Regions from separate parts of the Pseudoalteromonas sp. AS71 genome, predicted to be linked through region 1. Evidence: predicted binding sites of a transcription regulator. Region 1 holds the regulator's gene; each other region holds the start of a gene.
What was found. Region 1 encodes LexA, which represses DNA repair genes until DNA is damaged. Its sites were predicted from a motif close to TACTGTATNNNNATACAGTA; they were not measured.

Region 1 (10,093 bases):
ACTATCTTTCCTCACTCAGCGTTGGCCAAGTTAAGTCCATATTACGCTGGGTAAATTGCTCAGGCATATTTAAAGGAATGAGGGATTCACGAGAGCCTGAAAAACTAGCTGGCTCTGCTTTTGCAGCAGCCGTTCTAACTGGGCAACTGCCATTTTCAACATGAAATAATGCGGTGGCTAAAACGGCCTCGTCACTGTCGCCTAACTGATGATCGAAGTCGTCCTCAATTTCACAACCTTGAACATCAGCATCAAATTGTGGCGTAGGGGTTGGTGTAAAACCCGCAGCGTATTCGCCAAATCCTTTGCTATTTACCCCACTAAATTGAATAGTGTAATAGGTTGTTGCGCAGTTATGAGTTGGGGTAAAGCCATAGGGCTTACCGCAGGTTGTATCGCCAATTAAAATAACTTCTGCGTCTATACCCTTTAAACCATTAATAAAAGCTTCTGATGCCGAACAGGTGCCTGATGTGCTTAATACATAAACCTTTGATAGGTTTAAATCAGGTAGGTTTTCACCTGTGCTAAAAAAAGTAGAGTAATCTATTTCTTCATCAATAAATGGAAAAGGCGAATCTACGGGCTGTTTATCGTTTTGTTGAGTTTGATAATAAAAGCGGTTGTTAACGTTGGCATTACCGGCAACCATATAAGCCAATTGAGCTGATAGCGCTAATAACCCGCCGCCGTTATATCTAAAGTCGATTACAAGCTCATCAATACCATCGGTTTTAAACTTATTTACCGCAGCAATAAGGCCCTCTTGAGCAATGCTTATATGGCTATTAAATTGCATGTAACCCACGTTTGAACCATTTGCGGTTGTAATCGTTTTAACATTTTGAACCGGTGTTTGTTCAATATTGCCAGCGGTTATATTAAATGTTTTTTCGGCGCCATCGTTACTGCGTACAACAATAGTATGTGAGTCGCCGTTAGTTGGGCTAAATAAACCTTCGTTAAGCGTATCTACCCCCGATTCTGTATTGGTATTAATGCTAACACCGTCCACTGAAAGTACGGTATCACCACGTTGAAAGCCTATTTGGCTTGCAGGTGAATCATCTTCAAGATAAGCGACGCGTAAAATACGGTCGGCTGTATCGCCAATAAACGCCCAATTTATACCGTAACCAGAAGTAACGCCCGATTGCGCTTCTTGAAAGTAATCTTCAGTAGGTTCTGAAAAATGAAAGTTATCTTTTTTTGCCCCTGAGTCGGTAAGCTGCTCTGTTTTTAATTGGGCAAAATAATCGGCTACTGTGCCAAAGCTTTCAGGATCGTTATCGGCAATCTCATCATACCAAAGATAGGTTTCGTCGCTCCAAGAGCGAAGCCAGAGTTTTTCGTAAAGGGCAGAACCTGCTTGATCTGGGTAAGGCTCGTTGTTATTAAAGGGATCGTTACCTGTGCGGGGTGTTTCGCAAAAGTTTTTTAAATCATTAGAGGGCTCAAATACCCCTGCTGTCCATGTTGGACTGCTACTAACAGGTGTTGTAACGATAGGAGTAGTAATTACAGGAGCAGAGTCGATGCCGCTACCGCCGCCACAACCCGTTAAAGCAAAGCCCGAAAGTGCTGCAAAAATGGCTAGCGAGGTTTTATTATTTTCAAACATAGTTAAGGACTTTCTGTAAATAAGTTGTTTAAAATATTACAACACTCGCTCATTTATTCAACATTTATAGCTTTGATTTATGTAAATGAGTGTTAAAGCTTAGAGCTTGCTCGCACTACTTGTATCTGCGAATGCTTGCTTTTTCCATGCATTAAATAACTTTTGCTGTTTATCCGAGATTTTTAAACCGTATGTTTTTTGCATGTAAGTGTAAGTGTCGGCTATACGTTTACGTGCATAAACAGGCGGTTCAACTACACGTTGCTTAAAGTTTACTTTTACTTCGCAGCGACCATACTGTGTGGCGTTTTCGCTAAGCATACCAAAACGATAATTAGAGCGATCGGCATTAATTTCGCCAATAGCTGGCGCTAAGTTATTTATATCAGCTTCCATTTTTCTAAATTTAGCACTTACTTTACGGCAGTTTTTACGCCCGCCATCTTGCCAACACTGTAGCTGGTGACCAAATTCCCACGCCGGAACAATGTGTTCCCACTCAATGCGTAGTGCTCGCACATTTACTTTACCTGAGCGGGTAAGTGTATTTCGAGGAATGTAACCACAGTTAGAAGGATCAGGAATGAGTTTTTTGCCTTCTTTTTTAATATCACAACCGCAGTAAATACTTTTAGCGTTGTCTGGTAGGGTTTTAATTAAATGTCTTTTAGCCGTTGAAAAACGGGTAAATTGTTCGGCAGATACCGAAACGCACACACAACAAGCCAGTAAGGCCAGAATAAATCGAGTCATATCCATCACAAATGTGAACTACAGGAACAGGCAGTTTAAAGCCTTGAAGATAAAAGATAAAGTTAACTTAAGGCCTGTACTTATATTACTAAAAGGTGTCTGATTAATTTTTTACTTAAAGTTATTTTCACTATTCATTTATTTCTTACTATTTATCGTATTTTAACCACACAAGATTACCCGTTAAGGAGTATGCTTAAAGCTTACTCAATATGGGGATTTGGATTGCAAATGAAATTTGTTGATTATTATGCAGTGCTTGGAATATCGCCTGATGCAGACGATAAAGCGGTTAAAGTAGCTTATAAAAAGTTAGCCAGAAAATATCACCCAGATGTAAGCAAAGAGCCTCAAGCAGAAGATAAGTTTAAAGAAATAGCAGAAGCTTACGAAGTCATTCATAACAAAGAAGAACGTGTAAAATACGACGAGTTACGTCGTCACCAGCAAAATCGTACTCGTCAACAACAAGGTAATTATGGTGGTAACAATGCCTCTTCGCAAAGTAATTACCAGCAGAGCGATCCTCAAACCGACCAAGAGTTTTCTGATTTTATTAATTCAATGTTTGGCGGAGCTGGTGGGTTCGATCGTTCCGGGCAGAGCAGAAGTAACGCCGCTCGCGCGCAAAAAGGACAAGATGTGGAAATAGAATTCCCAATTTTTCTTGAAGAGACTTTAGTTGATACCGTTAAGCCTGTTGAGTTTATGTTACCGCAGCGAGATAGCAGTGGGCGTGTCTCTGAAATTAAAAAATCACTTAAAGTGAAAATTCCTGCAGGTTCAGTAAATGGTGAGAGAATTCGACTAAAAGGGCAAGGCGGATTAGGGTCAGCGAATGGGCAAAATGGTGATTTGTATTTACAAATTAGTTTAGTGCCTCACCCATTATTTGATGTTGAAGGCCATAACCTAAATATAGTCGTCCCTCTTGCACCATGGGAAGCGGCTCTTGGTACAAAAATAAATTTACCTACGTTGGCAGGCAAAATCCAATTAACTATTCCATCTAATAGTCAGTCTGGTCAACGCTTGCGTATTAAAGGTAAGGGATTAATGAGTAAAAAAGCCAAAGGTGATTTATTTGCTGTGCTTAAAATTGTTAATCCAACATCTATTGATGATGCCAGTAAAAAACTGTGGGAAGAATTAGCCGAAAAAGCTCACTTTGATCCCCGTAATAACTGGAGCAAACCATAATGCAAATTATCGTGACACAAAAAGACGATTTACTTACTAGCAAAGAGCTATGTTTGAGCAGTGATATTAGCGAAGCAATTTTATATGAGCTAGTTGAGCATAATATTGCGGTTCCAATTGAGGGGGATCATGTTACGCAGTGGCAATTTACGGTATCTGCAGTGACTTTAGTTAAAAAAGCGGCCCGTATTCAACATGACTTTTCGTTAGATTGGTCGGCAATAGCCTTAGTTTTACAATTACTGGATGAGCGTGATGAGTTGATTTTCGAAAACGAAATGTTAAAGCGACATTTGAGTCGATTTAAACACTTGGAATAAAATCTGCCCTTGGGTACTTCCTAGGGCTTACTTACTCTATGGTGAGAGTGCGCTAGTTCTCAAAAACCAATATGACTACTTTGATTTATTCTTACTTTTAATTCGGATAAATCGTTTTAGTCGTATATTTTGTATAAGTAGTAATATTCCACTTAAACAAAAAAGTACGCTGGTTGCTGCAAAACTAATAAGCAGCGGATTATTAAAATCCTCTCGCTCATCGTAATCCATAATATGTAACATCCAAAAAAAGTCGAAAATTCGCCAGAGTGTGCTGCGAACGGTGACAACTCTGCCGTTATTTTCTGACAAGTACAGTGTTGTGTTAAATGTGTCGTCAAATTGTACCTGCCAAACATTGGTTTTATATCCAACTTCTCGCATACCTTGCTTTAGCAGTACAGCGCTTGTTACTTGAGCATCAATAAGTAAGTGTGCTTTAGCATTTGCGGTAATTTGTATTTTAGTTGGCGGCTCAAAAGGCCGGCCTGTTATACCGTTAAAGCTTTGCTGTTCATCTTTATTTATAACTGTAATTATAGGTGTGGTTAAGAAGTTCTCAAAAATTATTTGTGTTGGATTAGCCACCTGAGATGCAATATCGTCAAGGGAGGCAACATAATCAGCTTGCGTAAATGGGTTATTAAGAGTGCGTGTTGCAAGATGCTTCCCATGAACTTTATCAAGAGGGATAGCGCTCATTACTAAACCACCTAATAGCCAAGCTAAAATTTGTAATGCTAATAAATAACCTAACCATTTATGTAACTTGCGAGCATGTTTAAATATTTTTTTATTCATGTTTTAGTCTTATTATTTTTAGAGGCTAGTTTATTACATTAATGAGATAAGTTACTGCGACATTTTGTCGCAGTTTAAACTATAGCTTACTGTAATCATTTAAGAATAAAAAAGATTACACTTAAATTGCTAATATGATTTATTTGTATAATTGAGCTGAATGTTTGATATCTAGCTAGCTTTAAATGCTAATAAATACTTAAAAGCTGCGAAATATCCATATAAAGTGGTTAATAGAGCATAGTTGATTTGGTATAACGGTAAAACTGCGTTAAAGTTTGCAATGAAATTATTAGAGGATAAATACGAAACGATGTCGGAAATTCAATTTTTAAATGTAGATCTTGAGCTTGAATCAAAGCAAGATATTAGTTTGCTAGTGGCGGACTTAAAAAAAGTCGCTACGATTTTACATTATGACAAAGACGAATACCGTCAATTAGCGCGTATTGAAGCAACAGGTGTAGTAAACACGCCTGACAAAGCAATAAACCATATATGTGAGCTTATTGAGTCGTGTTCGCGTAACGCGCTAAAGCAATGGTTAAGCTGTTCACGTAGAACTTTTGATATTGGTTTTGAATCAGGCACTTCTCCTAAGTGCTTTAATCAAGCCTTAGATGCAGATACATTACTACGTATATCTGCGATTGGTGCGGGTATGGAAATTACAATTTACCCAATCGAAAAGTAACTATCTTCGCTCTACGACTGCTGCGGTCATTTTAGATACGCAGCACAGCTCATTGCGGCTATTTGTAATTTTTATTTCCCATACTGAACTACGTTTACCGATATGAAATGCTCTTGCCGTGGCTGTTAAAGTGCCGTTACGAGACGCTTTTAAATGACTTGCGCTAATTTCCTGTCCCACGCAGTAAAATTTTGTAAAATCGACAACAAAGTTAGCTGCATAGCTGGCAACTGTTTCGGCAAGTACAACGTTAGCACCGCCGTGAACCATCCCCATTGGGTTATGATGCTCAGGAATTGCCGGCATTGTGGCAACCAAGTAATCATCGCCAATCTCTGTGATTTCTATCCCCATAGTTTTCATCAGCGTACCTTGACCATTTATACCTTCATCTAGCTGTTTGCAAAACTCTAAAGTAATAGGTTGATACCAAATACTCATAATGACTCCTTTGCTTTTTTTATCATTTATAAACTTAGCTTTAGTTATATCCCTAAAATGTACACAAGTGAAATTACTTTGGCTATTTTAAGGCTTAATTTAAATTTGCGATTTTTATTTAACTGTATATACTCACAGTTAAATGTACTGTATGGAAAACCAGTTGTATGCGACCATTAACGAACCGCCAAGCTCAAATACTCGAACTAATTAAAGTTTTTATTAAAGACACTGGTATGCCTCCTACACGTGCTGAAATAGCGCAAACATTAGGTTTTAAAAGTGCCAATGCTGCTGAAGAACATTTAAAAGCACTTGCTAAAAAAGGCGCAATTAAGATGAAGCCAGGTGCAAGCCGTGGTATTCAGTTAATTGAAGAAGAAGAGCCAGAACAATTAGGTTTACCGCTTATAGGGCGTGTTGCTGCTGGTTCACCTATTTTGGCGCAAGAGCACGTTGAAAGTCACTGCAAAATCGATCCATTAATGTTTAAACCGGCTGCAGATTTTTTACTACGCGTTAACGGTATGAGCATGAAAGATATTGGTATTATGGATGGTGATTTACTTGCTGTACATCGTACTCAAACTGCTGAAAACGGACAAGTTGTTGTTGCGCGCTTAGACGAAGACGTAACTGTAAAACGTCTTGAGAAAGCAGGTCGTAAAGTATTACTTCATGCTGAAAACGACGATTTTGAATCTATTGAAGTAGATCTTGAGAATGAGTCTTTTAATATTGAAGGCTTAGCCGTTGGCGTTATAAGAAACGCTGATTGGATGTGACTTTAAAAATAGCTTTTAAACAAGCAGTTTTATAAATGCGTACTAATTAGTACGCATTTTTGTTTTAAAATTTGTACTAAAATAGGGCGTAAACAGCCCACTGACTATTCAACCTGTAAACTTTTTTGCACTTATAATTTCCCCTCCAAATGCGTTAAACCCCTTTGTTTTTCTCATCTTTTGAACTTCCTGTTGCCTAGCTAGTTGCTGATTTTTTGTTAATTACCCAATTACAACCTGATTGTTTTTTCTACTAAAACTTGCTTGTTGTTCATTTTTTAGCTAATTGTTAATGTGCTGAGCTAATAATAACTCACAGCTTTTTAGTTTTGAGAACACACAATATACACAAACATGTTGTTGGCGCAGCAAAACCAATCAATATTAAATGAGATTGGCTAAAAAAATAAAAATAACGAATTGGCGTTTAAGCCGTATGCCTCTTCGCTTTGCATTCGCAATAGCATCAAAGGAGCCACCACATGGGTAAACTGACCTCTACCTTGTGGCTTATATTATGTGTTTTTTCGCACCCAGTTTTGGCTAACAGCCAATACAATATGCGCAAAGGCGTAACCGATATAAGCAATAATGTATATCAGCTGCACATGACCATATTTATAATATGTTGTGTGATTGGGGTGATAGTGTTCGCAATTATGTTCTGGGCACTTATTCATCACCGTAAATCTAAAGGGGCTGTACCTGCCCAATTTCACGAAAGCACTAAAGTAGAAATACTTTGGACTGCAATTCCGTTTGTTATTTTAATTGCTATGGCAGTACCAGCCACTAAAACCCTAATTGCAATGGAAGATGCCAGCAAAGCTGATCTCACTATTAAAATTACAGGCTCACAATGGAAATGGCATTATGAATATATGGGTGAAGATGTAGAGTTCTACTCTATTTTATCTACCCCGCAAGATGAAATCGCGAATCTTGCAGATAAAAATCCTAACTACTTACTTGAGGTTGATAAGCCTCTTGTACTGCCAATAAATCAAAAAGTACGATTTTTAATGACTTCTGACGATGTTATTCACTCTTGGTGGGTACCTGATTTTGCAGTTAAAAAAGATGCGAACCCCGGCTTTATAAATGAAACATGGACGAACATAAACGAAGAAGGTACTTACCGAGGCCAATGTGCTGAGTTGTGTGGTAAAGATCATGGCTTTATGCCCGTTGTGGTGGTTGCTAAATCTGAGGCTGATTTTAAAACATGGCTTGCAGATGCAAAGCAGGCTAAACAAAAAGCAGCATTAGCAGATGCCGCATTACTTGATAAAACCCTCCCAAAAGAAGAATTAATGACTTTAGGCGAACAAGTATATATGGCCAATTGCGCTGCATGTCATCAGCCTACTGGCATGGGATTACCGGGTGTATTTCCTGCACTTAAAGGCAGCCCGATAGTGCTTGGCGATATAAAAGATCACATTGATGTAGTTATCCATGGACGACCTGGTACGGCAATGCAAGCATTTGCCAAGCAGTTATCTATAAAGCAATTAGCAGCGGTTATTACTTATAAACGTAATGCGTGGGGTAATGATACGGGTGATGTTATTCAACCGAGTCAAATACAGGCAGCACTTGATGCCAAAGTGGAGGCGAACTAATGAGTAGCATAGTAGAACAACCTAACGCCAATGAAGCTCATCATGCTCATCACCCAGCTAAAGGTTTTAAACGCTGGCTTTACACAACTAATCATAAAGATATAGGTAGTTTATATTTAATTTTTTCGCTGACCATGTTCTTAATTGGTGGTGGAATGGCCATGGTGATCAGAGCTGAATTATTTCAACCTGGTTTACAGTTGGTCGACCCTCACTTTTTTAATCAAATGACCACAGTGCATGGTTTAATTATGGTGTTTGGTGCGGTTATGCCGGCCTTTACAGGCCTTGCTAATTGGATGATACCGCTAATGATTGGCGCGCCAGATATGGCATTGCCAAGAATGAATAACTGGAGCTTTTGGATTTTACCGTTTGCATTTTTAATCCTATTGGCATCGTTATTTATGCCTGGTGGGGGTCCTGCATTTGGTTGGACTTTTTATGCACCACTGTCCACAACATACAGTAATGATAATACTGCATTGTTTGTATTTGCCGTACATATTATGGGAATTAGCTCAATAATGGGCGCAATCAATGTGATTGTAACCATAGTGAACTTACGTGCCCCCGGCATGACATGGATGAAGTTGCCCTTATTTGTATGGACGTGGTTAATTACTGCTTTTTTATTAATAGCGGTAATGCCTGTGCTTGCAGGGGCTGTCACTATGGTACTTACCGATAAGTACTTTGCGACCAGCTTTTTTGATGCCGCAGGCGGTGGCGATCCGGTGATGTTCCAACACATTTTTTGGTTTTTTGGTCACCCCGAAGTATACATAATGATTCTTCCTGCCTTTGGCATTATATCTACAATAGTACCTACCTTTTCTCGTAAAAAACTTTTTGGCTATGCCTCAATGGTATATGCCACATCCTCCATAGCACTATTGAGCTTTATTGTATGGGCTCATCATATGTTTACCACTGGGATGCCGGTCGCTGGCGAGTTGTTTTTTATGTACGCGACCATGCTTATATCGGTACCTACAGGCGTAAAAGTATTTAATTGGGTTGCCACAATGTGGAAAGGCTCAATAACTTTTGAAGTGCCAATGCTTTTTAGTATTGCGTTTATTGTGCTGTTTACCTTAGGTGGTTTTTCGGGATTGATGCTGGCAATTACACCTGCTGACTTTCAATATCACGATACTTATTTTGTAGTGGCGCACTTTCATTATGTATTAGTAACAGGGGCCGTATTTTCGATAATGGCAGGGGCTTATTACTGGTTGCCCAAGTGGACGGGCAATATGTTTAATATCACGTTAGCTAAATGGCATTTTTGGCTATCACTGGTGAGCGTGAACGTACTGTTTTTTCCTATGCATTTTGTAGGGCTTGCCGGTATGCCGCGTCGAATTCCCGATTACGCACTCCAATTTGCCGACTTTAACGCAATCATAAGTATTGGTGGATTTGCCTTTGGTTTATCGCAATTGTTGTTTGTAGCTGTGGTAATTAAATGTGCACGCGGCGGTGATAAAGTACCTGCAAAGGTATGGGAAGGGGCAGAAGGGCTTGAGTGGGAAGTTGACTCTCCAGCGCCATATCATACTTTTTCTAAGCCGCCGGTAATCAAGTAATGACACACGCACCGCTACTCAAACGTTTAGTACTTATTTGCATAGGCATGTTTGCCTTTGCCTTTGCTTTAGTACCTTTGTATGACGTGTTTTGCGACGTAACAGGGCTTAATGGAAAACCTTCGCTTGAGCAAGCAGAGCAAAGTACGCAAATAATACAAAACCGAGAAGTTGGCGTTAGTTTTACTACTCACGCGCAAAGAGGTGCACCGTTTGAAGTTAAATCAAAAGAATACAGTGTTGTGGTAAAACCCGGTGCAA
Region 2 (10,093 bases), on a different contig from region 1:
TACAGTCTGATCCCTTTGGCCGCTCGGGAACCCCTCCAATGCAACGGCGCTGATAATAGCAAATTGCGTATTTAAGTAAAGAAAAAAGCTAAAGAAAATTGAAATAAAGCCGATAAATATCTATCAGTTACCACAATCGGCTAAAGACTATGCAAATAGATGATTTGTTAATCACAGAGAGTCAGTTAAACAGTAGACTCAATAATAGTGTGCATGAAAATCGCCGTGGCGAATTTGCACTATTATTAGCGATGCTGTCACATGACGCACTCGACTTTAGTCAATTTCATTTACCAAAAACTGAAATAGATAATTTAGTTATAGAAGAAGAGGCGTTAAGAAAGCAATTTGGCGCAGGTCCAAAGCAACTTTTAGCCCCTGATGAATATAATATGTTGGTTGGACAATTTAATGCTTCACTAATATCTAAAGAAGGAGAGCGCTGTGGTATGACAAGTATTAAGCTAAGACAATGCTTAAGCCCTGAACCACTTGCTATTAGAAATGATGATAAGCATATTCCACTTAATATAATAGATAACTGTGAGCTTGCTGTCAGAAGAAGAATTAAAAGCGAGCAAACACAACTAGCTAATCCTCCTATAGATGCAGCTGCTTTTTACGACAGCCTTAATAATGATGCGATACATCAACCACTTCAGCTTATTGCGGTGTGATATATGATTGTAATAATCATCAGTTAATATATGCTTTATAACGGGTCTGCTTTATATATTTGCTAATAATTGATTTAATGAAAAAAAAAGCATCCAAAAATTAAATGCAATTGCTATAATGGCGTCAAATGGTATGACATGAAATGCCATTATCATTAAACCAAGGTAATTAGGAACGTAATGAAGAAAACATTCACGCTAAATCACGAGAAAATCAAATACCCTCGTATGGTTGATGCTGCAAAGCACGAAGTGAAAAAATATTTGAAAAGAGAGCGTAATAAAACGCTACCTGAAGATGCTGACTATTGGGCATTTGACTGTAAGTTTGGTAACACAGCTGAAGATGCGCAAGTTGTGCACGTTGCTGAATTAAGTAACCAAATTGGCGAGATTGAAAAGCAAGGTTTGACCTCTTTCTATGTAGAGATTTTAGCTCGACCTGCTCAACGTCAACAGTTAGATTTAGATGATGACGAATAACATTTAATTTAATTAAGTGTTCGAAGTTTTAAAATGAGCCCAAGTGGCTCATTTTTTGTTTTTATACTTTAAAAGTTTCCGATGGACTAATTCTTATTGGTAATTAAGTAGTAAGCACTTTATTAACATTTGCATAACAAAACGTAGTGCTATAGGGTGTATTTAATTAATAAAACAAAATAGTTGTATCATGCCGATAAATTACTCTGACCATCAATTAATATTAAGCTTGAAGAAATCTAAAGTGCTTGTAGTTGATGATCAGTTATTAAGCTTAATTGTATTAAAAAAAATCTTGTCTGAGCATTTTAATGTAGCAACAGCTGGAAGTGGTGAGGAGGCAATTGAAATTTGTAATGCAGATGTACCCGATATAATTCTACTTGATATTAATATGGGTGGAATGAGCGGTATTGAAACGTGCTTAAAATTAAAAAATAATACTGAAACACAAGATATCCCCGTCATTTTTGTTACATCCTTTGAAAACGAAGAAAGGGAGTGCTGGGAAGCTGGAGCTGTTGATTTTATTAAAAAGCCAATTAATACAGAAACATTATTTAGGCGAGTTCGTGCACATATAACATTGAAATTACAGCACGACTTATTGAACCAAAAAGTATTTTTAGATGATTTAACTAAAGTGTTTAATCGGCGTTATTTTGATGCACACTTTAGTAAAATGGAGCGAAGTGCTTTACGAGAAAAAGTCGACTATGCGCTCTTACTCATCGATATAGATTACTTTAAGCAATACAACGATCTTTATGGTCATGTGCAAGGTGATATAGTTTTAAATATTGTTGCACAAACTATTACTAATAGTTTACAAAGGCCAACAGATTTTGTAGCGCGTTATGGCGGCGAAGAGTTTGTAGTTGTTTTACCTCATACAAGCACTGAAGGTGCAATTTGTGTTGCCGATAAAATCAAAAAGAATATAATCGACTTAAAAATCCTTCATAAATATTCAGAGTACGGGCTTGTTACCATTAGTATTGGCGGTTCAACGTTACAACCTTACGAAAGTAATAAAAATACGTTGCAGATCGCAGACGAAAAAATGTATGAGTCAAAAATGCAAGGGCGCAACAAAGTGTGCTTTTAAGCTGAGCTAGTTAATAAAGCTCGTGATGCTTAAAAACACTTTGTAGGTAATAAATGATCAAGTAAAATTATTACACACTATGACATTTTTTATACTTTTTAGTGCTACCGCACGGGCAATCATCATTTCTGCCCACTTTAATATCTTCAACTGGGTATATAGTGCCATCTAAATAACGCCACTTGGAATCTTCTTTAATAAACTGCGACTTTTCGTGAAGTTCACAAAATAAGTTTTGATAAAAATATTGGGCTTTAAATTCTACATTGCCAATGTCTTCATCATAGCTTGAACTAATTACATCAAGATTTATAAATCGACAACTGTTAGCAAAATCATTGATTTCTTTAACAGGGTTTTCAGCTTGTTTTTCTTCAGCGTAGGTCTGATAAACATATTTTGCATTTTTAAAAACATAAGCACTAAATCGTGAGCGCATAAGCTGCTCGGGAGTGTCAGCTTGCTTAACAGATAAGTGAAGCGGCTCGCAGCAATTGGCATAATCGTGCCCACTGCTGCAAAAACATAATGTGGTATTGAGTGAGGTCATAATAATAATACAGAGTCTAAAACATTAGTTTAACAAGCTTGTTGGGCGAGTGGTATCTCTGTTGTTTGAGCATTTTTAGTAAAACAGTATAGTTTTGTATTCGTTTTACTCAAATCGAACGATAGATTAGTAAGTAATTGGTTATTAACTATATCGGTCCAGGTAATTACCGCTGCAAAATTTCCGTTATGTAATGCAGAATTTAATACATACTCTAAATTTACTAGGTGTTTTTGCCTAATTACTAAGAGTTTACTTGTATCAATTGAGCATGAATCAAGTAAAGCTTTACTCGGTACATGGTCTGGAGCAATTAGTAACGTCCAAGCATTAGAACTATTGTACTGATGTAATACTTTTAAAAGCTCAAAGGTCGCTGAAATCTCATCTTCAATTTGAATCAAATTCACGCAATCGCTTTGCTCATCTTGTTGGTAACTTTTAACTGTTCTTACGGTAATAGGCTGTAACATAATTTCACTCACTGGGTTTTTATACAGTATCCATATACAGTAGTTTATACAGTGCTTTCGTGCAAGCATTTTATGCTATTTATTTGTACAGTTATTCAGCTTTTGATCATTGTTTTTATTTTTTAATTTATAATTCTTTATTAATCAGCTTGTTATGGAGTTGTTTTTGAAAGGGGATTCTAAAAATAAATTTTTTAGTCGTGTCTTCATTACTGGTTTTTATACTGTATAAGACTATTACTACAACCATATACAGTACTTTAAAACACTGTATACAGTACTTTTTCCATAGTTAGCCTATGTGTTTTCACTCGTGCGAGGGATCATATGAGAAAACTGAAGTTGGTGGATTTGTTCGTACAAACTTGCTGCGTAACATTGAGCATCTTTAAATCGCTTAGTTTCGATATGTTTGCGTATATCTGTAACTGCTGCAGTGGCAGGTGCGTACCCTTGGCTACTTGCTAGGCTTAACCAAGCTACAGCATGAAATACACTTTGTGGTACGCCTTCACCTTTCACAAAAAATAAACCTAAATAAAACTGTGCTCTATGGTTTCCTGCCATTGCAGCAAGGCGCATCCATTTTGCAGCCAATGGAGCTTGATTATTTTTTAAATAATATAGGGCTTTATTTAACGTACTTTGTTCATCTTTTTTATTATCTACGGGCACAGAGGTATTTTCGGGTTGAGTAACAAAACCTAAAATATTATCTAGCTGTTGCTCTAAGTCTTGCTCACAAGGTGTTGTTTTAAGCATATTGGTTCATTTATTATTTTAACTACTTTAACAGTTTAGTATATAGCAAGGTAAAATGTCCTGTAAAAGATAATTTTTATGTTAAAATCTCGCCACTTTTTACTATCACAAGTTTATTATGTTCGAAGCCTTATTTAAACTGAGCGAAAATAATTCAACAGTTAAACGCGAATGCGTTGCTGGCCTAACTACCTTTATAACTATGGTATACATTGTATTTGTAAACCCGGCTATGCTCGCAGAGGCAGGGATGGATCAAGGGGCTGCATTTGTAGCGACATGTATAGCAGCTGCGATAGGCTGTTTCATAATGGGTTTATGGGCTAATTATCCATTAGCATTAGCGCCGGGTATGGGGCTAAATGCCTTTTTTACTTATGGTGTCGTATTAGGGATGGGCTATACCTGGCAAGCCGCGTTAGGGGCTGTATTTATGTCGGGTTGTATATTTTTGTTTTTAAGCTTATTTAAAGTCAGAGAGTGGATTATTAATGCCATACCTCTGGTGCTCAAGCGAGCAATCGCAACGGGTATAGGTGCTTTTTTAGCATTAATTGCCCTTAAAAATGCAGGCATTATTGTCTCAAGCCCGGCAACATTAGTGCAGTTGGGCGATATTACTTCTCCAGGACCGTTATTGGCTATATTAAGCTTTTTTGTAATTGCAGCACTTTTATACCGCGACTTTAAAAGTGGCGTGCTTATTAGTATTTTATTAGTGACTGGTATTGCTCTAAGTTTTGGGCTTGTTGAATATCACGGCGTTATGGCTATGCCACCATCAATAATGCCTACTTTTATGCAGCTAGATTTTGCAGCCGCTTTTGATATATCAATGATGAGTGTTATTTTTGCTTTCTTGTTTGTCGATCTTTTTGATACTTCGGGTACGTTAGTTGCTGTAACTCAAAAAGCAGGTTTAGCTGATGAAAAAGGTAACATGCCTCGTTTAGGGCGCGCACTAAGTGCTGACAGCTCAGCAACAATTGCAGGTGCGATGCTAGGCACGTCTACGACTACATCGTACATAGAATCGGTTGCTGGTGTATCTGTTGGCGGACGTACTGGCTTAACGGCTGTAGTTGTAGGTATTTGCTTTTTACTAATGATGTTTTTTGCACCGCTTGCACAAATGGTACCGGCATATGCAACGGCGGGCGCCATTTTATATGTCGCTGTGCTGATGCTGCAAAACTTAAAGTTTGTAGATTGGGATGATATGACCGATGCAATTCCCGTAACGGTTGTGTTGCTAATGACACCATTAACGTTCTCGATTGCGCACGGTATTGCGCTTGGCTTTATATCTTACACCGCGGTTAAAGTATTGTGTGGTAAGCAAGATCAAGTCAGTATTAGTGTTTGGATATTAACAGCCTTGTTTGTTTTCAAGTTTGCATTTTTGTCTTAATGGCTAACGAAAAATAAAAAAAGCCTGCACAAATTTAATTTGTGCAGGCTTTTTAATGCTTTTATAAAAACACTACCATTTCTTTTTCGGAGCAAACAATATATCTAAGTCGTCTTGCTCTTCTTCTGTTTTCTTTTTAAGTGCGCTTGCATTAGAAGCTCTTAGTTCAACACTAATTGCTTCTAAGTAACCTTCAACTTCTTGGCGTTTTGTTGTTACATATTCATCGGTGTATGTAACTGCATTGAGCGTTGCCTGTGCTTTTTCAAAATACTGTCTTGCTGAGCCAACCATACTCGCTGAGCGGGCAGATAAGCCACGTTTTATTTGGCTTTCGATATTAATACGCAGTTGTAGTTTTTCAAGACGTTTATCTTCTAAAACAAAAACTTGGCTATCAATACGACCTTTATTATGTTCAGAGCGTAAAATTGAGCGTAATTTTTTAATGCCCTGAATTAAGCCTACAAGTTGCTTGTCATTACTCGGTAGCGTTAAAGCTTCACTGCTATTATCTTGAACGGGATTAGATAAGTGCGTTTTCGCTTCACTTAAGCGGCTTTTGAGTGCTTTGGATGTTGGCGAACTAGTAACCATCGTGTTTAATGCTTCGTAAATACGGCGTTGCAATACACGGATTATATTTTCAGAAAGAGGTATATTGGCACTATTCATTAGTGCTTCTTCTGTTTCTTCTATTATAGCTTTTTGTTTTGTTAGCTCTTTGCGGCGTTCCGCTTCTTGTTTTTCTTTGTGTTGTTGTACAGCACTTACCCAAAGTGCAATCACAATCAATGCAACTATAAGCACTATTATAATAGAAACGATCATGGTGTAATTCTCGGATATATAACCTAATTATTTAATCTTACATTAAATATACGTTAACAGGGTAGCTTTGCGCCGATTAACTTAAAAAATACACCAAAAAATTGATAGGTTGAGCTCTTTATAAACCGTAGTCATCCTAAGGGCTTATAAACTAAAGCTGAATAAACATCGCTACCTGAAGCATATTTATTATGCTAGCCTTGAGCTCTAATCAGATAATTGCACACCTAAAGACCTAAAGTGATATTTTACGCAAATAACACTTGGTTTTAAGCGGTATTGCCTTTATAAATAATATGAATAATAACGTTAAAATTTGCAGCCATGAAATTACAACAACTCAGATACATCGTAGAAGTACAAAATCATAAATTAAATGTTTCAGCGACTGCTGAGAGTTTATTTACCTCGCAGCCAGGAATTTCTAAACAAGTACGCATGTTAGAAGATGAGTTGGGTGTACAAATTTTTGGTCGCAGTGGTAAACATTTAACGCATGTAACCGGTGCTGGCGAAGATATAATTAATATTTCTCGTGAAATACTCTCCAAAGTAGAAGGTATTAAAGCCGTTGCTAATGAGCATACGCTACCTGATCAAGGTAAGTTAAATATTGCCACAACACATACCCAAGCCCGTTATGCTTTGCCTAACGTTATTCAAGGGTTTATGAAAAAATATCCTGCGGTATCGCTTCATATGCACCAAGGTACTCCACAGCAAATATCGGATGCTGCAGCACGCGGTGATGCCGACTTTGCTATTGCAACAGAAGCACTGCATTTGTATTCAGATTTAGTTATGCTGCCTTGCTACCATTGGAACCGCAGTATTGTTGTTGCTAAAGACCATCCTCTCGCTAAAAAGGCAAATAGTTTAACTGTGGCTGATATTGCCCAGTATCCACTTATTACATATGTATTTGGTTTTACGGGGCGCTCAGAGTTAGACAAAGCATTTAGCGCACACGGACTTGAACCACACATTGTGTTTACAGCAACCGATGCTGACGTTATAAAAACATATGTACGTTTAGGGCTAGGAGTAGGTGTTGTTGCGTCAATGGCGATAGATCAAGTGAGCGATACCGATTTAGTGTGTATTGATGCAAGCCACTTATTTGAAGCAAGCACGACCAAAATTGGTTTTAGAAAGGGCAGCTTTTTACGTACCTATATGTATGATTTTATTGAACGTTTTGCACCGCACTTAACTAAAGAGCGCGTAGAGAGAGCAAGTTTGCTACGTAACCAAGATGACGTAGATAAGTTATTTGCAGATATAGAGTTACCCGTTAAATAAGGTGATTGCATTGAACGAACAATAAAAAAGCTGTCTATTTTAAAATAGACAGCTTTTTCTCTTTATAGCGAGCTGATTAACATTCGATAATATTAACTGCTAATCCACCGCGAGCGGTTTCTTTGTATTTGGTTTTCATGTCGTTGCCGGTTTCAAGCATGGTTTTAATCACTTTATCAAGTGATACCTTTTGCTCGCCACTGCCACGAATAGCTAAACGTGAGGCATTAATTGCTTTAATCGCGCCCATTGCATTACGTTCAATACACGGTACTTGTACTAAGCCTCCAACAGGGTCGCACGTGAGGCCTAAATTATGTTCCATACCAATTTCTGCTGCGTTTTCTACTTGCACAACATTGCCACCAACAATTTCTGTTAATGCGCCTGCAGCCATAGAGCACGCAACGCCCACTTCACCTTGGCAACCTACTTCAGCACCCGATATAGAGGCATTCTTTTTATATAAAATACCAATAGCAGCAGCCGTTAATAAATAACGGGTAGCTATATCGCGGTCTACTTCTTTTACAAATGTGTGATAGTACATAAGCACAGCTGGTAAAATACCCGCAGCACCATTAGTTGGTGCGGTAACTACACGGCCACCAGCAGCATTTTCTTCGTTAACTGCAAGGGCAAATAAATCAACCCAATCCATTGCACGAAGAGGGTCGTTACTTACTTCTATATTTAGTTTTAAGTATAAGCTAGGTGCCCGGCGTTTTACTTTTAAGCCGCCAGGTAAAATACCTTCGGTGCGCATACCACGGTCAATACAAGCCATCATTACTTTCCAAATATGGAACAGTGTGTCTTTTACTTCATCTTCTGTGCGCAGTGTTTTTTCGTTTTTCATCATCAAGCTTGAAACACTAAACCCAGACTCTTTACACATCTCTAGCAGCTCTTTTGCGCTACCAAATGGAAAGGGGGCTGGGTTTTCTTCTCTTATATCGAGTGCCGCCTGTTTTTCGTTTTCAAACTCTTCGTCAGTAACAATAAAGCCACCGCCAATAGAGTAATATACTTTGCTGTAAACTTTTTTGCCGTTGTTTGAGGCAATAATTTCCATTGCATTAGAATGCTTAGGCAGCGTTTTGCGACGATGAAAAACAATAGCACCTTGTTTTGGAAACTTAGCTTTGTGTGTTTGGTTTAAATAAATAACCTGATCTTTTTCGATAGTTGCTAAAATATCGTCGACTAAATCGGCATCAATTGTTTCAGGGTCATAACCGGCTAAACCAAGAATTACGGCTTTACCCGAGCCATGGCCAACACCTGTTTGACCCAAAGAGCCATAAAGCTCTACTTTAATATCGGTAACATTTGCTAATAATTGTTGTTCTTGTAGGTCATTAACAAATAAGCGTGATGCGCGCATTGGGCCAACGGTGTGTGATGACGAAGGGCCAATACCAATGCTAAACATATCAAATGCACTGATCATAATGTGTGTCTCTACTTTGTTTTATCAGCACGAAGCTGCTCTTTGAACGGTCGAGCATGATAACGTGGAATTGTGATTGTGTAACTACTAATAACGAAGATTTAAACTGGTAAGGCGAGTTGTTTTGTAAAGTTTTTTATAATGCTTGCAGTCGCACCCCAAAGTAAACCATGTGGCGTTTTAAAACCTTGCAAAATAACCGTTTTCCCAGAACGTTGAAAAGGTAAGGGTTGCCAGTTAGCTTCGTTATTTAACTCAGTGACAGAGAGCAAAAAGCTCGCTTGTACTTCATTATAGTCATTTTCCCAGGTGGTGTCTTTTTTGAGTAAACCCACATAGGGGCTAATACTAAAACCCGTTAAGGTTGAATACTCAGGTAAGTGACCTAATACATTAACGTTGCTTTGGGCAATATTTAGCTCTTCTTTTAGTTCGCGAAGTGCTGTGGTGCGAAGGGTAATGTCGCTTACTTCAAATTTGCCTCCGGGCAAACAAATCTCTCCAGGGTGATGGTGTAAATAAGTAGGGCGTTTACACAGTAAAATATGTGCATGGTTATCTATATCAATAATTGGCAGCATAACAGCGCTAGCGCGCTTTTTACGTGTGTCTTTTAACTGATTTGGCGCAGCTGTAGGGCTTAACAGAAACCGCGCCGTAATGTGTTCACTATTCAAAGCGACCTACTGTTTTAATAAAGGGAGGATTTTATTTACTTTATCGTAAGTTTCTTGATATTCCAATTCGACTTTAGAATCAGCCACTATTCCGCCACCCGCCCAGCAGTAAATTTGCGCTTTGTGGCACACCAAGGTGCGAATAGTGATACTCGTATCCATATTGCCACAGGCACTTAAATAACCAATTGAACCACAGTAAATACTGCGGCGATGCGGCTCTAATTCTTCAATTATTTCCATCGCTCTAATTTTGGGTGCACCGGTTATTGAGCCACCCGGAAAAGCCGCTTTTAGCTGATCGACCGCTGTTTTACCTTCATCAAGTTCTGAGGTTACCGTGCTTACTAAATGATGCACTGCCGG
Region 3 (10,093 bases), on a different contig from region 1:
GCGCATCATTATCCGTTTTTAACTTTTCGTAATACTTACTAGCCATAACGCTGCAATCCACTTGAGCGAATGTTGAGTTACTCTGTCAAACTTAATTTTCACTGAAAAGTTTAGTCTCCCATTAACAGATAGATAATCAATATTAAACATTGTTTTTCATAAATTTAATCATTCGAGAATCGTTCAAAATATCATGATCAAGTAAGTCCTTATTTTTATTTAAGTATTTTTTAAGTGGTGGTCTTGAGCGATAGTATGATTGATAATCACCATTTAAAGCTGTTTTTATTATGAAATCCGAGTACCTTAATGCGTTTTGTATATCATTAAGTTTTGCTTTTTCTGAATCATTTTTAGTAATTAAACTTGGGTTTAAAGATGAAGTTGTAATTTGGGATTCCCAGTATTTAATTACATTCTTCACCTTCTCTGAGGTTATTATGGACATAGGGTTTTCTTTATGTTCATCAAATAAGTCAAAAGCAACTCTTTCAAGCTCTCGAAAGTTACCTTCCCATTCATGTCTACGTAGTTCCAGTAATGCATCTTTCTCAAGAGTCGGAAAATAAGATAGTATTTTTTCTATTTTTCCTTCTAGAATCTCTTCAAAGGTAACAGCTTCTAAACTTTTCCATAGGTAAGTGGATAAAAGATTTCTTAAATATCTATTTTCATGATCTACTTTAAGTTTTTCACTCAGAGAAGGAAATGACTCTATATGACGAATTCGGTAAAGGATATCTTTGCGTAGACGGTTTTGTTGAAGTAATGCGCTTATATTTTCGTTAATAGCTAACACAACTTTCACCTTGAAGGACTTTCGGTTGCTATCATCGCCAATACGAGCAACCTGAATGTTGTCTGAAACAGCGCTTAATAAATCAAGTAATTGAGCCTGAAATGTTACGGGTGCTGATTGGAATTCGTCTAAGAATAATACACCATTGTTTGCGTCCTCAAACCAGCCTGCACGTCCTTCTTTGTTCGCATCTGTGAAAGCACCTTTAACATAGCCTTTCATCCGTGCCTCCAGCAAAGATTCACTTATCGATGAAAGATTAATTTCTACAAACGGTTGATTAATTTGATGAGAGGATAACAAGCGTGCGGCATATGATTTCCCAGATCCAGTCGGACCCGATAATAATATCGTACCACTTTTGGTTTTCCAGCTACCTTTATTTTTACCGTATGTTGATATCATGTTTTTATGCAATTGCCCAATAAATGAAAAGAGTGGGCTGGTACTTTCATCTTCTACAGGTAAAGAAAGAAATACCCATTTCAGTTTTCCGTCCGGTTGCAAATGATTAAGTAGCTCATTGATGTCTTTCGAAAGCTTATCTATGAATGTTTTAACTTTTGGTTTTGCTCTAATAGACCAACTGCTTGGAAATACGAATGCCACTTTAAGATTGCAGATTTTTTTTGCTTCGTTTATGAGATCATTTAAAAGACGAGTATCTCGGTTTCCCATAGACTTTGAGATAGTTATATTTAGAAACTCACTGGGAGCAATTTCTTGTATAGCTACGGCATAAATTTCATTACCATCAAGTTCCAGATAACCAGTCTCCTCCCTAGCAAAAACTTTACTTACGGCAATACTCCATAGAATTTTATCTGCTGCTTCCACTAATGCTTTCATAGGATTTCTTTCTATTTCAATAGAGTTCCAATTTATGCATCTATCTAGTTTTTCAGTATCACTTTCATATGAAATATAACAGGTGTTTTTAAGCTGTTTTATTTTATTTTTATATATTTCGTCAAGAAATATATATTTAATTTCATTCACGCTGCCTACCATAAATTTCATTCAATGAGTTTATCTAATGCATTATATTATACTTTTATTAATTCTTCATTTTTTCTTCATTTATTTTATATTTTATTATTGAATTAAATCAATGGCTTATTTATTTTTTGTTTTTTATTTAATTGGCATGAATTTAGCTTTTGTATATCCAGTAACACAGCGGTTGTGTGGAATTTAAGGGTATTAAAATTATGACTTTCAATATAGATAATGTTGATGACATTGAGAAATTAGTAGGTGCTTTGCATCTAAGGGTAAAAGGTAAGTTTTTGTTATCTAAAGAGGTAGCTAGTGTTTTGTTCGATAGACTGAGTCAATTTGCAAAGGAAGGAGGTATAGTAATCAACGTTCATTCTTACTCTGATGATTGGGTTTGCACTAGTAAAACGGTAATTACTAGTAAGGGATCCTTAACTAACTACTCTTCAAATAGTATTTCTAATTCTTTTTTGAGTGCGTGCATCTTTACTGGAAGTCTTTTTACAACCTGTGTGACTCTCATATTACGTTCACGTAAAAATTATGTTTATTTACAAACCGTTTAGAGCTTAAGTAAGCGTAAACCATTTCAATAGGAAGTATGTAATGAATTTATCATTGACAGATGTAGTACAACGTAGCTTGGTTAATAAAGATGATGTAAAGCCACTGCTGAAATATTTGAAGCTTGATGAAGGAGTCTTAGATTATAGCGCAGGTGAAGAGCGTCAGACGTCAGAGTCGATAGCTAGAACTATTCGAAAGCTCGGAAGCAATGATTTTGCAACTCTCTTTCGTGTAGGTAAAGGGGTTCAATATAGCGAAGTGGTATTTGATGTTGGCAAGAAACTAAAAGCTAATGTTTTGGAAAGAAATTCAGTAGAGAAAAATGAGAGTATCATTCTTCTAAAAATGTTTGAAGACGCCCTTGCGCGTATGACTGATGAAGAAAAAAGAGCCATATTCCGATCAATTGGTTTGAATGAGAGAAATATCCCTACGGGTCCTATTACTACAGCTTTTTTGCAAGGGTTTCTGTCCCAATATGGAGGTTTTTATATTTATCAAATATCTGTAATTGTAGCTAATATGGTTTCAAAAGCTTTGCTTGGAGCTGGTCTAAGCTTCGCGACTAATGCTGCGATTACAAGAACAGTTGGTACCTTACTAGGACCTATAGGTTGGATCGCTACAGGCCTTTGGTTAGCGATCGATCTTGCTGGGCCTGCTTATAGGAAAACGGTTCCAGCTGTAATACATATTGCTCTTTTACGGAGTATTTTAGTTAATAAGATAACTATAGGTGTAGTAGGAGATGGCTCTTCAGGAAAAGACTCTTTAGTTAAAGCTGTTTTCGGATTAGATACTGACATTAATCCCATAGCAGGATCTACTGGAACTGCTTTAAGTTACTCTCTAAATGAAAAAGGTAATGCTGTTCTAGTAAATTATCCAGGATTTAACGATTATAGAAGCCGTGTAAATAAGTATACTGATGACCTTCTTCATCACACAGATGTTTTTGTTATGGTTGTTGATATTAATCGAGGCATATCTAAGGTAGATATGGATATTTTGGAGAAAATTAAGACTTTCAATAAGCCTATTTTAATATGTTTAAACAAGATAGATTTAGCTAGGAGTCAAGCCGATTTCTTGGAACTTGAAGAAGCAGCAAAATCGCGTTTGGAAGGACATCCAATGATAAATACCTCTTTTGACCCTGATACTCGTTTACAAAATAAAACATTTGGGTGCTTATCAGTTTATAACTGGATTAAAAAAGCTATTGAAGATGCTGAAAAGGATGTTGACGGTGGCAACTTTACCCCTCCACCAACCGATTTATAAAGATTTTTATTAAGATAAATTTGACTATACATAGACTCGTTTGATGAGCGTACTTTATTCCGTGGCAACATTTAGCTTACTACTGTAGTCGGCTTGAATTGGATAACTAATTTAGAGAATAACATCCTAATTAGTTTAGGCTGGCGAGTTTTTGTGATCATATTTATTTTTTAAAAAATACATTTCTAATAACAAGTTTAATTCTATAAATATAAAGGTTTGAAAAATGCCAAAAATTAAATGTAAACGTTGTAATTTCGAAGAAGAAGCAAATAAAGAGTTTTTCTTAAAAATTTTAGGTGGAGGTATGGTTGGATTCGGAGGTTACGCTTGGATTGCTTACCTTTTTGCTGGTACTGGTTTTGCTCTTGCTATCTGTATAGCAATAGTGGCTGGGGGCGTTGCGATGCTAGCATTTTCTGATCAGATAACAAAATGGGTATCTGAGAGGTACGATTGTCCAAAGTGCGGCAAACGTGAATGGAGCTTGGTAAAATAATATCAAATATGGTTTGAGCTTCTGTTTACATCAAGTATACGAAGCTCATTTAAAATTTTATTATAAATTTCCTACGCACTTCAATACGGTAATTCTAAAATTCAGGCTCAAATTAAAACCTAATTAATCTCTCAAGATAAAATAAAAGATTAAAAAAAGCACGAAAATTGAACTATTGAAAGCTGGGGAGTCAATTAATCGCATTTAATTATGGGTATATCTGTCCAACGAGTCGTGTAATGGGGCGATAAAAAAGCTCGTTTCATGCTCCATGATTTTGTGAGCTTTTCACTTCCTAAAGATAAAGTGCCAACCCCATAACGTTTATTTATAGCATCCAAGCACGCCATTACTTCTGGGTTATCTTTACTCACAGAAAACATATCCGCTTGTTGAAATAACTCACTTTCTAATTCTATTGCGCCAATACCGCAGCGATAAAAGCGTATATTAGGTTTAAAAATATCATTAATAACATCTGATACAGCATTGGCTATAACACTGGTATCTGAAGTAGGTATAGGAAAATCATAGAGCAAAGATTTCTTATAATAAACGTCTTCGTGTGGCGAGCTGGCTGCGAATATAACGAGTCGTTTGGCTAATGATTGTTGTTTCCTAAGTTTACGGCCTACAATTGCTGCGTGTGTTATGAGGGCTGATTTTAATGTATTTAAATCACTTACTCTTTCCCCGAAACTTCTCGTTGAGTAGATTTCTTTTTTATTTTGTTTTACTTCGTCCCAACTTAAACAGGCGATGCCATTGAGTTCACTTACGGTCCTCTCAACAACAACGCTAAACATACGACGCATTTCTTTTGGGTTTTGATTCGCTAAATCCCATGCACTTTTAATCCCCATTACCTTAAGTTTTCTACCGAGTCGAGAGCCAATACCCCAAACATCAGTAACATCCATACGCATCAGGACTTCCTGGCGTGAGATATCATCGTGAATAACAGCAACCCCGTTATAACCAGAGAGTTTTTTTGCCGCATGGTTGGCTGCTTTAGCTAACGTAGGCGTAATGCCAAAGCCTACACCAACAGGCAATCCTGTCTCACGCCATACAGCTCGTCGTATTGTCTGTCCGTAGTCAGCCCAGTCATCAATGATTTTAGAAAAACCAGTAAAACGTAAAAATGACTCATCAATACTATAAACATAATGGTCATCACAAAAACGATTAATGACCGTCATCATTCTCTCACTTAAATCAGCGTAGAGTTCATAATTTGAAGAGCGCACGACGACATTATGCTGCTCTAAATAAGGTCTAATTTTGAAGTAAGGTTCAAATTTCGGGATATTAAGCTTTCTAGCAATAGGGCATATGGCACAAATACACCCATCGTTATTTGTCAGAACAACAACGGGTTTAAAGCGAATGGATGGGTCAAATACCTTCTCCGCACTGGCATAAAATGCCACAGCATCTACGAGGGCAAACATCGATTCACTTCAGCTTTATTTCTGTGTAGGCGGATGCTCGCAGTAACGACGCCTTCGAGCTTAAAGTCATCATCATTAGAAATATAAACAGACTTATAATCTTTAGAGGCAGAGATAAGTAAGCGTTTCGATTTATCTATGATTTTACAAACAAACGAACCGTTATAACTAGCAACAATAATATCGCCGGTACTTACATCCTCAGCTCTATCAATGACTAATAAGTCACCATCGAATATTCCTACTTCTTGCATGGATTGCCCAGAAGCTATACCAATGAAAGTAGCATTCGGGTGTTTAATGATTAGTTCATCGATTGAAATACCGAGCTCTACATATTCTGCTGCAGGGGATTCAAAGCCGGTAATGCCTGCTTCTATAAAAATTGGAATAACGAACATACACACCTCAAGCACTGTTTATATATACAGTGTAATTTAAGGTTCAAATTATGCCAAGGTTCTTTTTGTGAAGACGATAGTTTAATTAGAGCTGGTATAAGCATGTTTTAGACTTAAAGATTAAAAACCCCTTTAATAACAATTAGTAAAATGACCTTCGGTTTGTTAAAATTTCACAAAGGAATTATGAGCTTACTCAAAGCTTATTTTAATTATGGAATAATTTACTAATGACTTTAGTTAAAAACACTATTGCATCCTTTCTAATACTTAGTGTTATTACTGGCTGTTCAGCCTCTAGACACGCCATCATTGCAGGTGACTCTGAATTAACAGATGCTCAAGTGTGTCGAAACTACCTTAATGATAAAGATATCCTCGCTAAAAGTTACACCGCCGAAAATACTGATGAAGCGAACTATATCTACGCGCTTAACAGAGAAGTTAAATATAGAGCACTCACTCAATACAAATGTGAGATATTAGCTGCACAAGACAGAAAAGAAATCGCTCAAGGCGTTGTTGCTGCTGTCGTTGCGGTAGGTGTCGTCGTTTTAGCTGTTGCTGCGGCAGGAGCTGGCGGGTCAAATAACTATTCTTCTGGTTATGCATGGGACCAATTTTATGATGGTAACTACAACTTAGTCTGGCGCTGTCGAGATAAGTCTACGGGCCAATTTGCATATAACAGCGCTTGCTCTGGTCAATATCAAAATGACAATACATGGACTGGGAAGTAACTTTCCGATTAAACTTTATAAGCACAATATCTTAGTTCTACAATTAAAATTGTTAGTCACCACAAATGAGAATTAGCTTATTAACTCAGTTATAGTATGTGGCATATTTAAACCGAAATAGGTATCAAGAATCATAATGAAAGCATCCACAATTACACTGTTAGCAGCACTTATTTTCTCTGCTGCCTCTTCAGCAAATCAAGAAATCGACTCATTTAGCAAAGCTAAACGACTTCTAGAAAAGCAGGTTTATAACAATCACCGCATTACACTTTATTGTGGTGCGACATTTGACGCTAGTAAAAAAGTAACCGTGCCGGAGGGCTTTTCTACAACAAAGTACGTCAAACGAGCTAAAAAAATTGAATGGGAACACGTTGTTCCAGCAGAAAACTTTGGTCGTACTTTTAGCGAATGGCGAGATGGGCATAAGCAGTGTGTTAACAGTAAGGGTAAGTCATTTAAAGGTCGACGATGTGCGGAAAAGGTAAATACAGAATATCGTTTTATGCAAGCTGATATGTTTAACCTTTATCCGGCTATTGGCGCTGTTAATGCTCTCAGAAGTAACCACAACTTTACCATGCTTCCAGCGGCTCAAAGCGATTTTGGACGTTGTGCGATGAAAATTGACGAGAGAAAAGCTGAGCCACCTGAAATAGCTAGAGGGCAAATTGCACGTACTTATTTGTATATGGAAAACACCTATAAACGATACAACATGAGTAAAGCACAACGCCAGCTAATGAATGCTTGGGATAAAATGTATCCTGTTGATGCTTGGGAGTGCACCAGAGCTGAGAAGATTTCAAAGCTACAAAAGAACCAAAATGATGTAGTTAAAAGCCGCTGTGAGAGTATGGGTCTCTAACTATATTGTCTTGAAGTGGCTGCATATTCAAATAAAGCTTTCAAGCTTGTACATATCTGTATAAATATCTATATTAGAAACAACATTTAAAAGGAGTTTTTATGCGTCAAGAAATACATGAAGTAACTATTCAAGATATTGAAAACGATTTATTTCTCGTAACGGGCGACCGTGGTTTAGCTAAAGCCCAAGCCCATGCGTTTTCCATACATTATCGTGGAGAGATTATAGACTCGGTTAAGTATAAACGGGGCTTTATCTCAGCTGATGACTTAATCTATTCACGCCATGTACGTTGGGAGCACATGAAAAAGCATGCTCAAAAGCTAGCCGCAAATATGGCGAAGGCTGGGCGCGGAAATAAACCAAAGAATACAGCAGCTCATCATATAGTGTCTTGGAATGATATGCGTGCTGCCCGTTCAAGGCTTAGATTAGCAGCGTTCGGTATTGATATTGACCATGAAGCAAATGGTGTCTACTTACCTCGGTTTCAAAAGCATGTTCCAATGGATATCCTTCCAGATGCTTATCCTCATTCGAAAATTCATACAGGCAAATATTACTTTAATATTGAGTTCTTACTTAATGAAACGATAGCAGAGGGCCTAGGTCGACAAGGTATTATAGAAACGTTGAAAGAGATAGGTGAAGAACTTGCGGATGGCACATTTCCAATTACTACATTATTGACACAAGGTAATGCTTAATGACAGACAAATTTAATAAAGTATACAGTGTGAGTGTCGAGCCTGATGAGTTTCTCTTACTTAATGAAACGGGGTTCGAACAAACTATTCAATTGACCGAGGGCCAGTTGTTAATGTTCGATGGTGTAAGCATGAAAGACAATTGGAGAGAGTTGGGCGTTGATTGGTTGATAGAGCCTAGTTCTGCTCACCAAAACTTAAAAAAACCTGATATAGCCGGTTTGGGCGCCTCAACAATTGTAGTATCTCCTAAGTATTCATCTTTATTTTTAAATGGTTTTAGTAAAAACGTTGAGTTGCTGGAGTGCAATTTAGAAGGTGAGAAGTGGTTTGCATTTAATGTTGTAGGCTTTGACAAAGCCCTTAGTGAAGAGTATTCCATTCGAAATATCAAAAATGGTAAACCGAGTAGAATTAGAAAGTTCAAAAGGATGGTATTTGAGAAGAGTGCGATTGAAAATCCTGAATTATTTAGGGTACGAGAAGCTGGGCTTCGATACTTTACTACAGACGCTACAAATAGCTTATATAGCATCGTTCAAGAACATGGGATAAAAGGGTTGTACTTCCATGAAATAGAAACAGTATAACGTCAGTGTCTAAAGATTAATCGTGACTCGATGCTTCAGAGTTAATGTATCTATACCACTATAATCAAATGAATTAATAACAAGGGACACTTAATGAAGGATTCAACAACCGAGAAGGCTAGCAGGTGGTTTAAGGAAAATGAAAGTCACATAGATGCATCTCAAAGCGTATTACACCATCTTTTAAAATACTATTCGGGCAAGCCTGTAAGTTGGAGAAAAGAGTCGCCTGTAAAGATTGTATTAGGTTCAAACAATAAACCAGGCAGAATTTCAATTACTCCTCAAACTCAGCCTAATATAAGACTTAGGTTTGTTCCTTTAGAAACTATTGATCACATTACTCGCTTTGTAGAAGAGTTAGAGAGGGTGCATGGGAGCTACCTAGCATTCAAGCTAAAGGGCAAAAGCCTAGACATCACTAGTGATTTTCAAGATGAATCCCTCATCAAGTTACAACATGTTACAGATCTTATTTTAAATAAATTTAACTTTACTGATTTTACAAAACCTAAGAGCTATACTTTTCCCTATGACAATAAAGAGGAAGTGCAGAGTATTCAACGGAAAGCCGTTATTTTTAAAAACATTTTGTTAAACGAAGCGGCGATGGAAAGAAGGTTCGTCAACTGGCTAAAAGCAGAACACGATATTGACGCTAAATGCCAAGATAGTGATGGTCCTTTTCGAAGAGACGTTACATACACGCATGATGATTGCAGCATCATTGCGGAGTTAAAATATACAAGCTCTGCGAGAGAAAATATTGAGCAGGCTATAGGTCAACTTCTACGCTACAAATTACATCCAGCAGCGAAAAAAGATTCGGATAAATTAATAATCGTTTCTGGTGGAAGCACTCCAACTAATGACGACATTGAATGGTTCAGAAGGCTGAAGAAAGTATTAGGTCTTAATATAGAAATGCTTTGCGAAGACCCAACAGCTAATGGTGTTTTTATAGCTCCAAATTTACTAACAAAATAAGCTTTTGCCTACTCTGTCGATTCGATAAATAGGGCTCAATTAAATCTAACAGTCTGCTTGGCACATTGACGAAGTTCAACTTGGAGCGAATTATAGTCATTCACACCTAAGAACTACACTTTAAAGTTGTTTAGCGCCAAATGAATCTGAGGTTAGATATCAAGATTCTAAAACTGTGGCCAAATTATATTG

Region 2: a site for LexA is predicted at 3,314-3,333, ahead of WNY98_RS05815 (SulA-like leucine-rich domain-containing protein). Genes of this name have one in related genera too.
Region 3: a site for LexA is predicted at 6,016-6,035, ahead of umuD (translesion error-prone DNA polymerase V autoproteolytic subunit). Genes of this name have one in related genera too.

The regions. Positions count from the first base shown of each region.
Region 1 covers NZ_JBBMQZ010000021.1:8,496-18,588, forward strand. The annotation lists gene WNY98_RS15550 (hypothetical protein) at 1-2, opposite strand, end outside; gene WNY98_RS15555 (S41 family peptidase) at 2-1,621, opposite strand; gene WNY98_RS15560 (endonuclease) at 1,721-2,374, opposite strand; gene WNY98_RS15565 (DnaJ C-terminal domain-containing protein) at 2,606-3,574, shown strand; gene WNY98_RS15570 (chaperone modulator CbpM) at 3,574-3,894, shown strand; gene WNY98_RS15575 (membrane protein) at 3,970-4,695, opposite strand; gene WNY98_RS15580 (hypothetical protein) at 5,009-5,389, shown strand; gene WNY98_RS15585 (PaaI family thioesterase) at 5,390-5,830, opposite strand; gene lexA (transcriptional repressor LexA) at 5,998-6,615, shown strand; gene coxB (cytochrome c oxidase subunit II) at 7,098-8,240, shown strand; gene ctaD (cytochrome c oxidase subunit I) at 8,240-9,832, shown strand; gene WNY98_RS15605 (cytochrome c oxidase assembly protein) at 9,832-10,093, shown strand, end outside.
Region 2 covers NZ_JBBMQZ010000006.1:40-10,132, forward strand. The annotation lists gene WNY98_RS05795 (VC2046/SO_2500 family protein) at 150-677, shown strand; gene WNY98_RS05800 (DUF6172 family protein) at 858-1,160, shown strand; gene WNY98_RS05805 (diguanylate cyclase) at 1,351-2,268, shown strand; gene WNY98_RS05810 (YchJ family protein) at 2,339-2,818, opposite strand; gene WNY98_RS05815 (SulA-like leucine-rich domain-containing protein) at 2,848-3,291, opposite strand; gene WNY98_RS05820 (SEL1-like repeat protein) at 3,589-4,053, opposite strand; gene WNY98_RS05825 (NCS2 family permease) at 4,172-5,464, shown strand; gene WNY98_RS05830 (hypothetical protein) at 5,537-6,295, opposite strand; gene cysB (HTH-type transcriptional regulator CysB) at 6,620-7,597, shown strand; gene WNY98_RS05840 (L-serine ammonia-lyase) at 7,674-9,050, opposite strand; gene WNY98_RS05845 (CoA pyrophosphatase) at 9,152-9,727, opposite strand; gene pabB (aminodeoxychorismate synthase component I) at 9,734-10,093, opposite strand, start outside.
Region 3 covers NZ_JBBMQZ010000001.1:22,683-32,775, forward strand. The annotation lists gene WNY98_RS00145 (sigma 54-interacting transcriptional regulator) at 143-1,798, opposite strand; gene WNY98_RS00150 (GTPase) at 2,405-3,649, shown strand; gene WNY98_RS00155 (hypothetical protein) at 3,876-4,148, shown strand; gene WNY98_RS00160 (Y-family DNA polymerase) at 4,343-5,602, opposite strand; gene umuD (translesion error-prone DNA polymerase V autoproteolytic subunit) at 5,587-6,003, opposite strand; gene WNY98_RS00170 (hypothetical protein) at 6,234-6,743, shown strand; gene WNY98_RS00175 (endonuclease) at 6,880-7,614, shown strand; gene WNY98_RS00180 (AHH domain-containing protein) at 7,716-8,324, shown strand; gene WNY98_RS00185 (hypothetical protein) at 8,324-8,914, shown strand; gene WNY98_RS00190 (hypothetical protein) at 9,008-9,901, shown strand.